DNA from 3 places in the Kitasatospora sp. NPDC059571 genome. Region 3 is predicted to be linked to each of the others. Evidence: riboswitches for the same ligand, from Rfam matches in the RefSeq annotation. Region 3 holds a riboswitch; each other region holds the start of a gene.
The links. Region 3 has a riboswitch for cobalamin ahead of ACFV0G_RS13775 (ribonucleoside-diphosphate reductase subunit alpha). Riboswitches for the same ligand answer to the same signal wherever they lie in the genome.

Region 1 (4,191 bases), on a different contig from region 3:
GCGCCGTGCCAGGTCGTCCCCCACACCGCGCCGACCCGGCAGCCGTCCAGGAACGCCTCGCCCCCCTCCACCGCGACCACGCCGTGGTGGATCTCGTACCCCTCGACCCGCTCCCCGTACGCCTCGCCGACCGGACGGCCGAGCACCTTCTGCGCACCGAACTCCACCCGGGTCGGCAGCAGACCGAGTCCCTCGACGGCGCCCGCCCTCGACTCCACGGCGTCGACGATCTCCCGGGACAGCATCTGGTAGCCGCCGCAGACGCCCAGCACCGGCAGCCCGGCCGCCGCGCGGGCCTGCAGGGCGGTGTCCAGGCCGCGTTCGCGCAGCCAGGCCAGGTCGGCGACGGTCGCCCGGGTGCCGGGCAGCACCACCAGGTCGGCGTCGGCCAGCTCCTCCGGCCGGGTCGCCCAGCGCACCAGCACGCCGGGCTCCTGGGCCAGCGCGTCGACGTCGGTGAAGTTCGACAGCCGCGGCAGCCGCACCACGGCCACCTGCAGCACCTCGGCGCCGTGCGGGGCCGCGGTCGGACGGTTCTCCACCGCGGTCGACAGGTCCAGCGAGTCCTCGGCGTCCAGCCACAGGCCGGACAGCATCGGCAGCGTGCCCAGCACCGGACGCCCCGTCAGCTCGCGCAGCATCTCCAGGCCCGGCGCCAGCAGCCGCGCGTCGCCGCGGAACTTGTTGACGAACCAGCCCGCCACCAGCGCCTGGTCCTGCGCGGACAGCAGCGCCAGCGTCCCGTACATCGCCGCGAACACCCCGCCGCGGTCGATGTCGCCGACCACCACCACCGGCAGGTTCGCCGCCGTGGCCAGGCCCATGTTGGCGATGTCCCGGTCCCGCAGGTTGATCTCGGCGGGCGAGCCGGCGCCCTCGCAGACCACCACCTCGTACCGGCTGCGCAGGTCCGCCAGGCACTCCAGCGCCCGCTCCAGCAGGACGGGCTTGCGCTCGCGGTAGTCCAGCGCCCCCACCTCGGCGACCGGGCGGCCGAGCAGCACCACCTGGCTGCGGCCGTCCGCCCCGGGCTTCAGCAGCACCGGGTTCATCGCGGCCTCCGGCTCCACCCGGGCGGCCTGCGCCTGCATCGCCTGGGCGCGCCCGATCTCGGCGCCGTCCGCGGTGACGAAGGAGTTCAGCGACATGTTCTGGGCCTTGAACGGCGCCACCCGCACGCCCTGCCGGGCCAGCCACCGGCAGATCCCCGCCGTGACCACGCTCTTGCCCGCGTCCGAGGTCGTCCCTGCGACCAGCAGCGCATTCGTCACGGCGTACTCCTCTGCATCTGTGCGACCCCCGGCGCAGGAACGGGGAGGCCGGTGTGTCCCCGGGCGGCCCGGCCGAGCGAGGTGCGCCCGAGGGCGTGCGCAGCCGTCGTCACCGCCAGGGCCAGCACGCCGACCCGGCGGGAGAGCCGGCAGGCGCGTTCGATGTCCGCGACCGCGACCGGCCGCAGTTCGGCGCCGAGCACCGGCCGGTGCTCCACGCGCTCGCCGTACCGGAGGGTGCCGCCGAGGCGCACGCCGAGCCCGCCGGCGAAGGCCGACTCGGCCTGCCCGGCGTTGGGGCTCGGATGTGACGAACCGTCCCGGCGCCAGACCTTCCAGGCCGCCCGCGGATGCTCCGCGGCGGCGACGGTGAGCAGCGCGGTGAGCCGGGCGCCCGGCCAGCCGGCCACGTCGTCGAGCCGGGCCGAGGCCCAGCCGAAGCGCAGGTACCGCGGCGAGCGGTGGCCGACCATCGCGTCCAGGGTGTTGACGGCCCGGAAGGCCAGCAGCCCGGGGGTGCCCGCCAGCGCGCCCCAGGTCAGCGCGTTGACCACCGCGTCGGCGGTGTTCTCGGCGACCGACTCGACCACCGCCCGGGCGATCTGCTGCCCGTCCAGGGCGCTCGGGTCGCGGCCGCACAGGTGGGGGAGCCGCTCGCGGGCGGCGGCCAGGTCGCCGTCCTCCAGGGCGCGGCCGATCGTCCAGGCCTCGCGGGTCAGTGAGGTGCCGCCGAGCACCGTCCAGGCGGCGGCCGCGGCGAGGGCGGCCCGGGCCGCGGGGCGGCGGCGCAGGGCGTGGTCGGCGAGCGCGGCGCCGGCCGCGACGGCACCCACGCTCAGCGCGGTGAAGGCGGCCCCGGCACCGCGGTGGTCGCGCCACAGCGCCCGCTCCAGGCGGGTCGCCGCGGTGCCGAACAGCGCCACCGGATGGCCCCGCCGGGGATCGGCGAGGGCGGTGTCCGCGAGGTGGCCGGCGACGGCGCCGAGCAGATAGGGGGCGGCGGATCTCAACCGGCGCACGGCGCGGCGCCCGGGGCAGGGGGGAACGGCGACCGCTGGGCAGCCTGCATGGCGTGCGTGTCCTCACTCAGGGTCCGCGCCCTGGATCGACGAACCGGCGGCGAGAGTCTCCTGGCTTCCGGGTCGGACGCACCCTCGGGCCTTCCAGCGGCCCTGTGGCGGACCGCCGTGACCATCGGTTCGAGCGTGCTCCCCGGTGACAGTGGCGGGACCGCGCCGGACTCGCACCGGCTTCCTCTGCATGCCTCCGTATGGCCCCAGGATCCCATCACGCGGTCCGACCGGCCGTCAACAAAGCCCGTGGAGGGGTTGGTCACACACCGTCGCCGCCCGGCCGCGGGTGCGGGCCGTCGCTCCCTCCGACGATCACCCGGGATGCGGGGCCGCCGCTCGTACGATCCTCCAGGGGCCGCGCGGGGCGGCGGCCGGGCGCTTCGTGCGTTCGGCGGGTGATGGCCCGCCGGGTCCGCCCGTACGTTCTTGTCGCATGCGACGCAGACCGCCCCCTCCGCCGCCGGTGCCGTTCTCCCCGCACGCCGCCCGGGCGCACCGGGCCGGACTCGGCCTGACGCCCGCCCAGGTCGCCGACGGCATGGCCGCGCACGGCGTTCGGCTGCTGCCCACCCATGTGATCGCCTGGGAGAGCGGCGAGCTGCGCCCCGACGAACAGGAGTTCATCGCCCTCGCCCGCGCGCTGTGGTGCCCGCCGGTGCAGCTGATGGGCGTGCGCCCGGCCACCCTGCGCGACCACCGGCTGGCCCGGGAGCTGACCGCGGACCAGGCCGCCCGGCGGATCGGCGTCACCGCCCAGACCTATGAGAAGGCCGAGCGGACCGGGCGCTGGGACGCCGACGAGGAGCAGAGTCGCGCCCTCGCGCACGCCCTCGGCCTGACACTGCGCACCCTCGTCCGGGTGACCGGCCGTCAGGAGGACCTGGAGCGGTGCCTGCGGCAGGTCGTGGACGGGCGCTGGCAGGCCCGGCTGGACGCGGTGGCCCGGATGGTCCCGGCGCCCCGCGAGGCACTGTCCGCGGCCCTCTCCGACCTCCAGAACGAGTACCTCGTCCCCACGCACTGGGGCTCCGCCGTGCCCGCGGCGCAGCAGCCGCCCGCCGCCCCGCTGCCCAACCGCTTCTGGGAACTGCTCGGCCGCCGGCCCACCGACGTCCCGGTCTGACCGCACCGGTCGCCGGTCGCCGGTCCCGTCGCCGGTCCGGGTCGGAGCGCCCGTCCACCCGCCCGTCCGCCGCGCCCGGACGGACCCGCTCCGGTGGCCCGCGGCCCCCGGCGGGCGTGGACTGGGAAGGCCATGCCCGAGACCAGCCGACCCCGGGGAGCACCATGCGTTGGGGAATCGCCGCCGCCGTCGCCGCCACCGTCACGGCCGGAGCCGGCGCCGCGGTGCTGCTGCTCGGCCGCCGGGCGTCCGAGCGCGCCGTCCGCCCCGGCTTCGCCGCCGGGACCGCCGAGGCGCTGCGCGTGCAGGACACCGGCCCGGAGTGGGTCACCGTCACCCGCAGCGTGGAGACGGCCCGCGCCGGCCGCTACGCCCTGGAGCGGTCGGACGGTGCGCGCGCCGTCATCGGCGAGGTGCTCGGTACAGGCCCGCAGTCGGTGACCCGCCGGCTGCTCGGCACCGGCTCCGGGACGCTGCGCGCCGGCGACGAGGTGCGCCTCACCCCCCGCGTGTACGCCGGCGACCCGGCCACCGACCTCGGCCTGACGTACTCCGAGGGCACCGTCGACGGCGAGCTCGGGCCGCTGCCCGCCTGGCACGTGGCGGGGATCCGCGGCCTGTGGGTGATCCTGGTGCACGGCCCGGGCGCCGACCGCCGGCAGGCGCTGCCGGTGCTCCCGCTGCTGAACACGCTGCGCCTGCCCGCCCTGGTCGTCACCTACCG
Region 2 (4,191 bases), on a different contig from region 3:
TTCGCGATGCTCGCCTTCTACCGGGCGCTGGCGCTCGGCCCGATGGGCGTGGTCTCACCGCTCGCCACCGTCGGGGTCGCCGTCCCGGTCGGGGTCGGCCTGGCCCTGGGGGAACGGCCGGGTGCCGGGCAGGCCGCCGGGATCGGCATCGCCGTCCTCGGTGTGGCACTGGCCGGCGGCCCGCAGCGCGGGGGCACCGCGGTCTCCACCCGCGTACTGCTGCTCACGCTCGGCGCGGCCTTCGGGTTCGGCGCGGTAATGGCACTGATCGCGCAGGCCTCGGCCGACGGCGGTCTGCTGACCGCGCTCTGCGTCCAGCGGCTCTGCAACGTCGCGGTCGGCGGCGTCCTGCTGCTCACCGCCGGGAACGGCCGAGGGGCCGGCCGTGTCGCAGGTGAGGGTAGGGATGCGGGCGCGCATGCGGGTGCGGGTGCGGGTGCGGGTGCGGGTACGGGTACGGGCCGGGGCGAGCCGGGATCGATGCGCCGCAGCCTGCCGGCGCTGACTGCGGTCGGGCTGGCGGATGTCACCGCCAACGCCACATTCGCCGCAGCCTCGCACGGCGGTGCGCCGGCCGTGGCGGCGGTACTCGCCTCGCTCTATCCGGTGGTGACCGCACTGATGGCGCGCAGCCTGCTCAAGGAGCGGCTGCGCCGCCTCCAGGTGGTGGGCGCCGGACTGGCCGTACTCGGCACGCTGCTGCTCGCGGCGGGCTGACCGGCCGCGCTGACGGCCGGACGGCCACCGGGCGGACGATCCGGAGGGCTGCTCAGCCGGTCCGCTTGGCCGCCCACCGCTGTTCGACCCGGGCGAGCCGCCAGTAGGCGATCGCCGCGGCCCAGACCGCGACGAACATGCCGACGATGACGAAGCCGACATTGTCCAGGCTGAGCCCGGCCACCCATCCGCTCACGGGGTCGGTCAGGCCGAGCTTGTCGTGCAGGACCGCCACCAGCTCGATCGTGCCGATGACGAACGCCACCGCGATCGACAGACCGGTGATGGTGAGGTTGTAGAACACCTTCCGCACGGGGTTGGAGAAGGCCCACTGGTAGGCGAAGTTCATGAAGGTGCCGTCCAGCGTGTCGAACAGGCTCATCCCGGCCGCGAACAGCAGCGGCAGGCAGACGATCGCGTACCAGGGCAGACCTGCCGCAGCTCCGGAGCCGGCCATCACCATCAGGGTGACCTCGGTCGCGGTGTCGAAACCGAGGCCCAGCACCATGCCGACCGGGAACATCTGGCCCGGCCGGGAGATCGAGCGGGTCGCCCGGCCCAGCACACGGTTCATCAGGCCTCGCGAGGCCAGCCGGCGCTCGAGCTCCTGCTCGTCGAACCGGCCCTCCCGCATCGCCCGGAAGAGCCGCAGGATGCCGGCCAGCGCCGCCAGGTTGAGCGCGGCGATCAGATAGAGGAAGACGCCGGAGGCGGTCGTCCCGATGGTGCCCAGGACCTGGTGGGTGGTGGAGTCCTCGTTCATCAGCACGCCGGCGAGCCGGGCGCCGCCCGCGACCAGCGCGGCCATCAGCACCACCATCGAGGAGTGCCCGAGGGCGAACCAGAATCCCACCGAGACCGGCCGCTTGCCGTCCGCCATCAGCTTGCGGGTGGTGTTGTCGATCACCGCGATGTGGTCGGCGTCGAACGCGTGCCGCATGCCGAGGGTGTACGCGGTGATCCCGAGCCCGGCGCCGAACACCTGGCTGCCGACCTCGTACCGCTCCGGAACGACCAGCAGGAACAACGTGCCGAACGCAGCGACGTGCATGGCGAGGATCACCGCCAGCAGCCCCGCCGTGCGCAGGGTGTCCTCCCGCTGCCAGCGGAAGCCCGGCAGCGGCGCCGGCGGGGACTCGACCGAACCGGTCGCGGGCAGGGTCATCTGCGGATCACGCTCCAGCACCTCGTGGAATGACGTCGTGAGATGCCGTGGCCGGTCTCCTGGCTTACGGGGCTCCGCACCGGCCCGACGGCAGGAACGGACATCCGAACCCGGCCTTCCCGGACGCCTGCGCGTCCCGTGGCACGAGTGGGTACGGACACCCCCGATCACAGTGGCGAGGGCCGCTCCGGACTGGGACCACAAGGTCCGCCACCGGTCTTCCCGAACACCACGGCCAGCCCACCGTAGGGCTGACGGCTCGCCAGCTGCAAGCCTGCACACCTGCGCAGGTGTCGAAGATCACGGCCGTACCCCGCAAGGCCGGCCCCGGAGGTCTGTTCGGGAAGTCTGTTCGGGAGGTCGGTGCGGAAGGTCGCTGCGGGAGGTCGCTGCGGGAGGTCCGTTCTGAAGGTCCGCCGGGGGGCGGTTCGGGGAGTGAGCGCCGAGGGCCGGCCCGGGAGGCCGTCTCCGGAGGACTGATCCGAAGGCCTGCGACAATGCGGCCATGCACCTCGTTCCCGCCGACCGCGCCGGCCATCGCACCATCGACGGGCACCGCGTGTGCGAGGCGATCGCCGCCATCGGCGACACGGCGCACGTCCGGGCCTGGGCCGATCGGTTCGCCCTGCTCGCCGAGCCCGGACGGCTGGCGCTGCTGCTCGCCCTCCACCGGACCGGCCCGCTGGCGGTGAGCGATCTGGCGGTGGCCACCGGGATGCGCGATCCCGCTGTGTCGCAGGCGTTGCGGCTGTTGCGGGCGGCGGGCGCGGTGACCGGCGAACGCGACGGCCGGATCGTGCGCTACCGGCTCGCCGACCCCGCGATCGCCGAACTCCTCGTACACGGCGTGCTGGGGCAGCGCGACTGAGGCAACGAGCCCGGTCCCGGCCGGCCCACCGCGGCGAGCGGACGCGGACGACGTGTCGGCCGCTCGGCCGCTCGGCCGCTCGGCCACTGACAGACTGACGTTCGATCAGGTCTGCGAAGTGTCAGCTTCAGCCAATTTTTCTTGTCATGTCACCTTGAATACTCCCCGGTACACCATGCTGCCGGAGGCGGTCCGGCCGGACCGCCGATCCAGGCATCCGCCGAGGAGACACCGTGACGCTTCGCCGTTCGTTCGCCGTGGGACTGCTGGCTGCGGCCGCCACCCTGATCCCTGGTCAGCCCGCCGGTGCCGCCACAGGCGGCGCTCTGCCGTTCGGCTCGGCCACCACGGTCGGGCTGCACAACACGTACGACCCGGCCGCCTTCCCGTACCTCGCCCAGGGCCTGGACACCGGTACCGGCATGATCGAGCTCGATGTCTGGACCGACACCATCACCACCGAATGGAAGGTCAGCCACTCGAACCCGTTGGGCAACTCCAACAACTGCACGGCGGCCAGCAGCCCGGCCCAGCTGTACAGCGGCGGCGCCAACAAGAACCTCGAGAACTGCCTCGACGACGTACGGGTCTGGCTCGGCGCCCACCCCGGCAGCGGCCCGCTGGTCATCAAGCTCGAACTCAAGGGTGGCTTCGCCGCCAACCGCGGGATGGGCCCGGCCCAGCTCGACAGCCTGATCGCCACCCACCTCGGCAGCGCGGTGTTCCGCCCCGCCGACCTGCTCGCCAAGCCCGGCGGCGGCGCGTACGCGACCCTCGACGACGCCGCCCGCGCCGGCAACTGGCCGAGCCGCGCGGCCCTCGCGGGACGGGTCCTCGTCGACGTCATCCCGGGCACCGTCGAGGAGAGCAACCCCTTCGACACCCTCCACACCGATGTCGAGTACAGCCGCCACCTCCGCGACCTGGCCTCCGCCGGGAAGGCCGGGCAGGCCCAGGTCTTCCCCGTGGTGCACGGCGCCGCCTCGGGCGACCCGCGGACCGGGTACAGCGACACGAGCATCCGCCCCTGGTTCGTGGTCTTCGACGGTGACGCGTCGGCGTACGTCGGCGGGATCGACACCTCCTGGTACGACAGCCGCCACTATCTGCTCGTGATGACGGACGCCCAGAACGTCTCCCCCGCCATCAGCAGCACCGACCCGACCGCCGATCAGGCCCGCGCCCGCGCTGCGCAGCTTGCAGCGGCCCACGCCAGCATCGTCTCCAGCGACTGGCGGCACCTCCCGGAGGTCCAGTCGCTCGTCCTGCAGCGAGGCTGAGCGACCCGGCCCGCTCAGCGCACGTCTCTCCGCATCTGACCGTCCCGGTCAGGCCCGCCACGCCCGCCACGCCCTTCGCGCCCCGAGGCACGGCGCCGCGTGGCGCCGCGTGGCGTGGCCGGGCCGGGCTGTGGCGTGACCCGTCAGGCACGGGGTCGACA
Region 3 (4,191 bases):
GGTGGTGGAGCCGTCGCAGTTCTGCTGCACGCCGCTGGCGCCGTACGTCCCGTCGTCGGGTCGGGGGTGGCCGGACCAGACGGCGGTCAGCAGGTCGACCGCATCGTCGGTGTACTGCCACTTGGACGAGCAGGTCGGCCACTTGTCCTTGGAGTAGCTGCGCGGGTTGCCGACGCCCCAGTCGCCCTGCCCGTAGCCCGGGCCCAGGTCGGTCTCGACGAAGCCGGGCAGCTTGCCGGTGATGTCGGCGGCCTTCTTGTAGTAGTAGCCGACGCCCTTGATGCCCTGGTAGTCACCGTAGTTGAGGTTGTACAGCTCGTTCTGCGCCTCGACGTGGTGGCCGATGACGGTGCCCTTCGGGTGCCCGTCGCGGGCCTGGCTCTCCAGGTCGGCGAGCATCTGGTAGACCGCCCGGGCGTTGGGCGAGGCCTTCGGGTCCCGCTTGACCAGGTCGGCGCCGAGCGAGGCGGGCAGCGGCCGGGCCGGGACCAGGTGGCTCGACCCGGTGCCGCTCGGCGCGGCACCCGGTGCGGGGGCGGCCCCGCCGTCCCCGCCCATCAGGACCACGGCCGTGCACAGGGCCGCGGCGGTGACCGCGGCGACCGGTATCGCGGCCCGGCTGCGCAGCGCGCGCGGCAGCATCACAGGCTCCCCCAGGGCAGATGTGGATCTTCCGGACGGAACGGTACCCGCCCGCTCAGGACCCCCCGGCCCCGGGGCCGCCGCTCCCGGCGGCGCCCCAGGTCAGTGCTTGCCGGCCGCCGCGGCGCGCGCCAGCAGGGTCTGCTTCAGGTGCTTGGCGAAGTCCGGGGCCGCGTCGGTGGCCGCCTGGTCCGCGGCGGTGCCGCCGACCTTGGCCGAGCCGGAGGCGGTGAAGTAGGCGTACCGGCCGAGCGTCGCGTGGGTGCTGGTGCAGCCGACGGCCTGGCAGAAGTCGGCGACCCCGTCGGCCTTGAGGCCCTTGATGTGGCCGCGGTACTTCTTCATCGCGGTCTCGGCCTGGAGCTTGTGGTCGAAGACCGCGATGCCGACCACGACCGCGCTGTCGCCGGAGACGTAGGTCGCCCGGAGCACCTGGCGGCAGGCCTGGCCGGCGATGACGTCGCCGAGGCCGCCGATGGTGGCGTTCCAGCACGGCTCGGTGGTGGCCGCGCTGCGGCGGGTCCACGGCCGGCCGTCGATGGTGAGCGTCTCGTCGGGGAAGAACGCCGCCGGGTCCACCGGCGCACCGTCGGTGGCCAGTTCCCAGATCGGCTGCGACGGGTCGGCCGGATCGGCGCCGCCGCTGCCGGCCGGGGCCGGGCGGGCGGTGCCGGACTGCGAGGCGGTCGGCCCGGGGGCCGGCGGGTCGTTCTTGCCGCCCGCGACCACCACGGCGGTGGCGGTCAGGCCGCCGACCACGACGACGGCGAGCACGCCGAAGAGGAGGGTCCTGAGCCGCCGGCGGCGGCGCTGCTCGCTCTCGGCGCGGTCCGCCATGGCGGCCCAGTCGGGCTCGGCTGACGCCTGCGGGAGGTGGCCCGGGAACTGCCCAGGCTGCCCGCCCGGGCCGCCGTACGGCCCGTACCCCCCGTTGTTCATACCCGCCCCATCACTCATGAGCGCAGATCCTAGGCCATCGGTCCGACGGACCGACAGGGACCTGGGCGGGGTTCGGCGGGCCGTCCGCGACTCCCCGGACGGTCACTCCCCGCCACCCGGAGACTACGCCGCACGACACAACATCTGGGGTCGCGTAGATCAGACACCACAACATGTATGCTCACTCTCGCTGTCGACGCAGGGGAACCCGGTGGGAGTCCGGGACTGCCCCGCAACGGTGAGCAGGCCCGTGATTGCCCGGGCCCGCGCAGTCCGAGGGCCTGCCGACGGTGTGCCACCGGCTTCCCCGCAGATGCCATGAAGCACAGCTGTACGTCCGGGCCTCGCGGGCAGGCCGGGTGGCGCCGCGCGCCCTGGGAGCAACCGGGCGTGCCGTCCTCCCCTGCCGCGTACCGGTCCGGGCGGCCTCCCCCACGGGAGGTGCCCCGTCCGCTGCCGCCACAGGAGAGAGTGCGCCTTGACCGTCGCTGCCTCAGTCACCCTGCCCTCCCAGGGTTCTGCCGACTCCGCCCAGACCGACCCCGGTGCGGCGCTGCTCCGGCTGCTCACCGACCGCAGCACCGACCTCCCCCAGGTGGACCCCGGCCACGTCGCCGCCGCCGCGCTGCGCGGCCGCCACGCCGGCTCGGACTTCGCCGAGCTGCGCGGGCTGGCCGTGGAGGCCGCCGCGTCGATGATCGCCGAGGACCCCCAGTACTCGAAGCTCGCCGCCCGCCTGCTCGCCCTGGAGATCCGGGACGAGGCCGTCTCGCAGGGCGCCCACTCCTTCGCCGCCTCGATCGCCGTCGGCCACGCCGAGGGCCTGATCGGCGACGCCACCGCCGCCCTGGTCGCCCGGCACGCCGACCTGTTCGACTCCCTGATCGACCCGCAGGGCGACGACCGCTTCGAGTACTTCGGCCTGCGCACCGTGCAGTCCCGCTACCTGCTGCGCCACCCGATCACCCGCAAGGTCGTCGAGACCCCGCAGCACTTCCTGCTGCGCGTCGCGGCGGGCCTGGCGGTCGGCGACAGCGAGCAGTCGGTGGCCGAGGTCGCCGAGCTGTACCGGCTGATGAGCCGTCTGGAGTACCTGACGTCCTCTCCGACGCTCTTCAACTCCGGCACCAAGCACCCGCAGATGTCCTCCTGCTACCTGCTGGACTCCCCGCTGGACAACCTGGACTCGATCTACAACCGCTACGCGCAGATCGCCCGGCTGTCCAAGCACGCCGGCGGCATCGGCCTGTCCTACTCGCGGATCCGCTCCCGCGGCAGCCTGATCCGCGGCACCAACGGCCAGTCCAACGGCATCGTGCCGTTCCTGCGGACCCTGGACTCCTCGGTCGCCGCGGTCAACCAGGGCGGCCGCCGCAAGGGCGCGGCCTGCGTCTACCTGGAGACCTGGCACGCCGACATCGAGGAGTTCCTGGAGCTCCGCGACAACACCGGCGAGGAGGCCCGCCGGACCCACAACCTCAACCTGGCGCACTGGATCCCGGACGAGTTCATGCGCCGGGTCAACGCGAACGCCGACTGGTCGCTGTTCTCCCCCGCCGACGTCCCCGAGCTGGTCGACCTGTGGGGCGCCGAGTTCGACGAGGCGTACCTGAAGGCCGAGCAGGCCGGCAAGGCCGTCCGCACCATCCCGGCGCAGACCCTGTACGCCCGGATGATGCGCACCCTGGCGCAGACCGGCAACGGCTGGATGACCTTCAAGGACGCCTCCAACCGGGCCGCCAACCAGACCGCGCTGCCCGGCCGCACCGTGCACTCCTCCAACCTCTGCACGGAGATCCTGGAGGTCACCGACGACTCCGAGACGGCCGTCTGCAACCTCGGCTCGGTCAACCTGGGCGCCCACGTCGCCGCCGGCGCCACCGCCGCCGACCTGCTGAACGCGATGGACTGGGAGCGCTTGGACGCCACCGTCCGCACCGCGGTGACCTTCCTGGACCGGGTCATCGACATCAACTTCTACCCGACCACCGAGGCCGGCAACTCCAACTCCCGCTGGCGGCCGGTGGGCCTGGGCGTGATGGGCCTGCAGGACGTCTTCTTCCAGCTGCGGATCGACTTCGACTCCGCCGAGGCGAAGGCGCTGTCCACGCTGATCTCCGAGCGGATCATGCTCACCGCGTACGAGCGCTCCGCGGACCTCGCCGAGCAGTTCGGCCGCCACGAGGCGTACGGCGAGACCCGCGCGGCCCGCGGCGAGCTGCACATCGACCACTTCGCCGCCGCCACCCCGCAGTGGGCGGCCCGCTGGGAGGCGCTGCGCGCCCGGATCGCGGAGACCGGCCTGCGCAACTCGCTGCTGCTGGCGATCGCGCCGACCGCGACCATCGCCTCCATCGCCGGCGTGTACGAGTGCATCGAGCCGCAGGTCTCCAACCTGTTCAAGCGCGAGACGCTCTCCGGCGAGTTCCTCCAGGTCAACCCGTACCTGGTGCGCGAGCTCAAGGAGCTCGGCGTCTGGGACCAGCAGACCCGGGACGCGCTGCGCGAGGCCAACGGCTCGGTGCAGGACCTCAACTGGCTGCCCGCCGGGGTCCGTTCGCTGTACCGCACGGCCTGGGAGCTGCCGCAGCGCGCGCTGATCGACCTGGC

Region 1: it holds a riboswitch for cobalamin, as region 3 does, so the genes downstream of both, ACFV0G_RS28260 (cobalamin biosynthesis protein) here and ACFV0G_RS13775 (ribonucleoside-diphosphate reductase subunit alpha) in region 3, are expected to answer to the same signal.
Region 2: it holds a riboswitch for cobalamin, as region 3 does, so the genes downstream of both, ACFV0G_RS03010 (HoxN/HupN/NixA family nickel/cobalt transporter) here and ACFV0G_RS13775 (ribonucleoside-diphosphate reductase subunit alpha) in region 3, are expected to answer to the same signal.

The regions. Positions count from the first base shown of each region.
Region 1 covers NZ_JBHWBW010000331.1:2,461-6,651, reverse strand. The annotation lists gene ACFV0G_RS28265 (cobyric acid synthase) at 1-1,271, opposite strand, end outside; gene ACFV0G_RS28260 (cobalamin biosynthesis protein) at 1,268-2,281, opposite strand; cobalamin riboswitch at 2,395-2,529, opposite strand; gene ACFV0G_RS28255 (helix-turn-helix domain-containing protein) at 2,778-3,467, shown strand; gene ACFV0G_RS28250 (alpha/beta hydrolase) at 3,632-4,191, shown strand, end outside.
Region 2 covers NZ_JBHWBW010000010.1:14,217-18,407, reverse strand. The annotation lists gene ACFV0G_RS03015 (EamA family transporter) at 1-717, shown strand, start outside; gene ACFV0G_RS03010 (HoxN/HupN/NixA family nickel/cobalt transporter) at 770-1,882, opposite strand; cobalamin riboswitch at 1,914-2,131, opposite strand; gene ACFV0G_RS03005 (ArsR/SmtB family transcription factor) at 2,388-2,750, shown strand; gene ACFV0G_RS03000 (phosphatidylinositol-specific phospholipase C domain-containing protein) at 2,984-4,030, shown strand.
Region 3 covers NZ_JBHWBW010000093.1:1,324-5,514, reverse strand. The annotation lists gene ACFV0G_RS13785 (glycoside hydrolase family 26 protein) at 1-642, opposite strand, end outside; gene ACFV0G_RS13780 (hypothetical protein) at 745-1,599, opposite strand; cobalamin riboswitch at 1,742-1,885, shown strand; gene ACFV0G_RS13775 (ribonucleoside-diphosphate reductase subunit alpha) at 2,060-4,191, shown strand, end outside.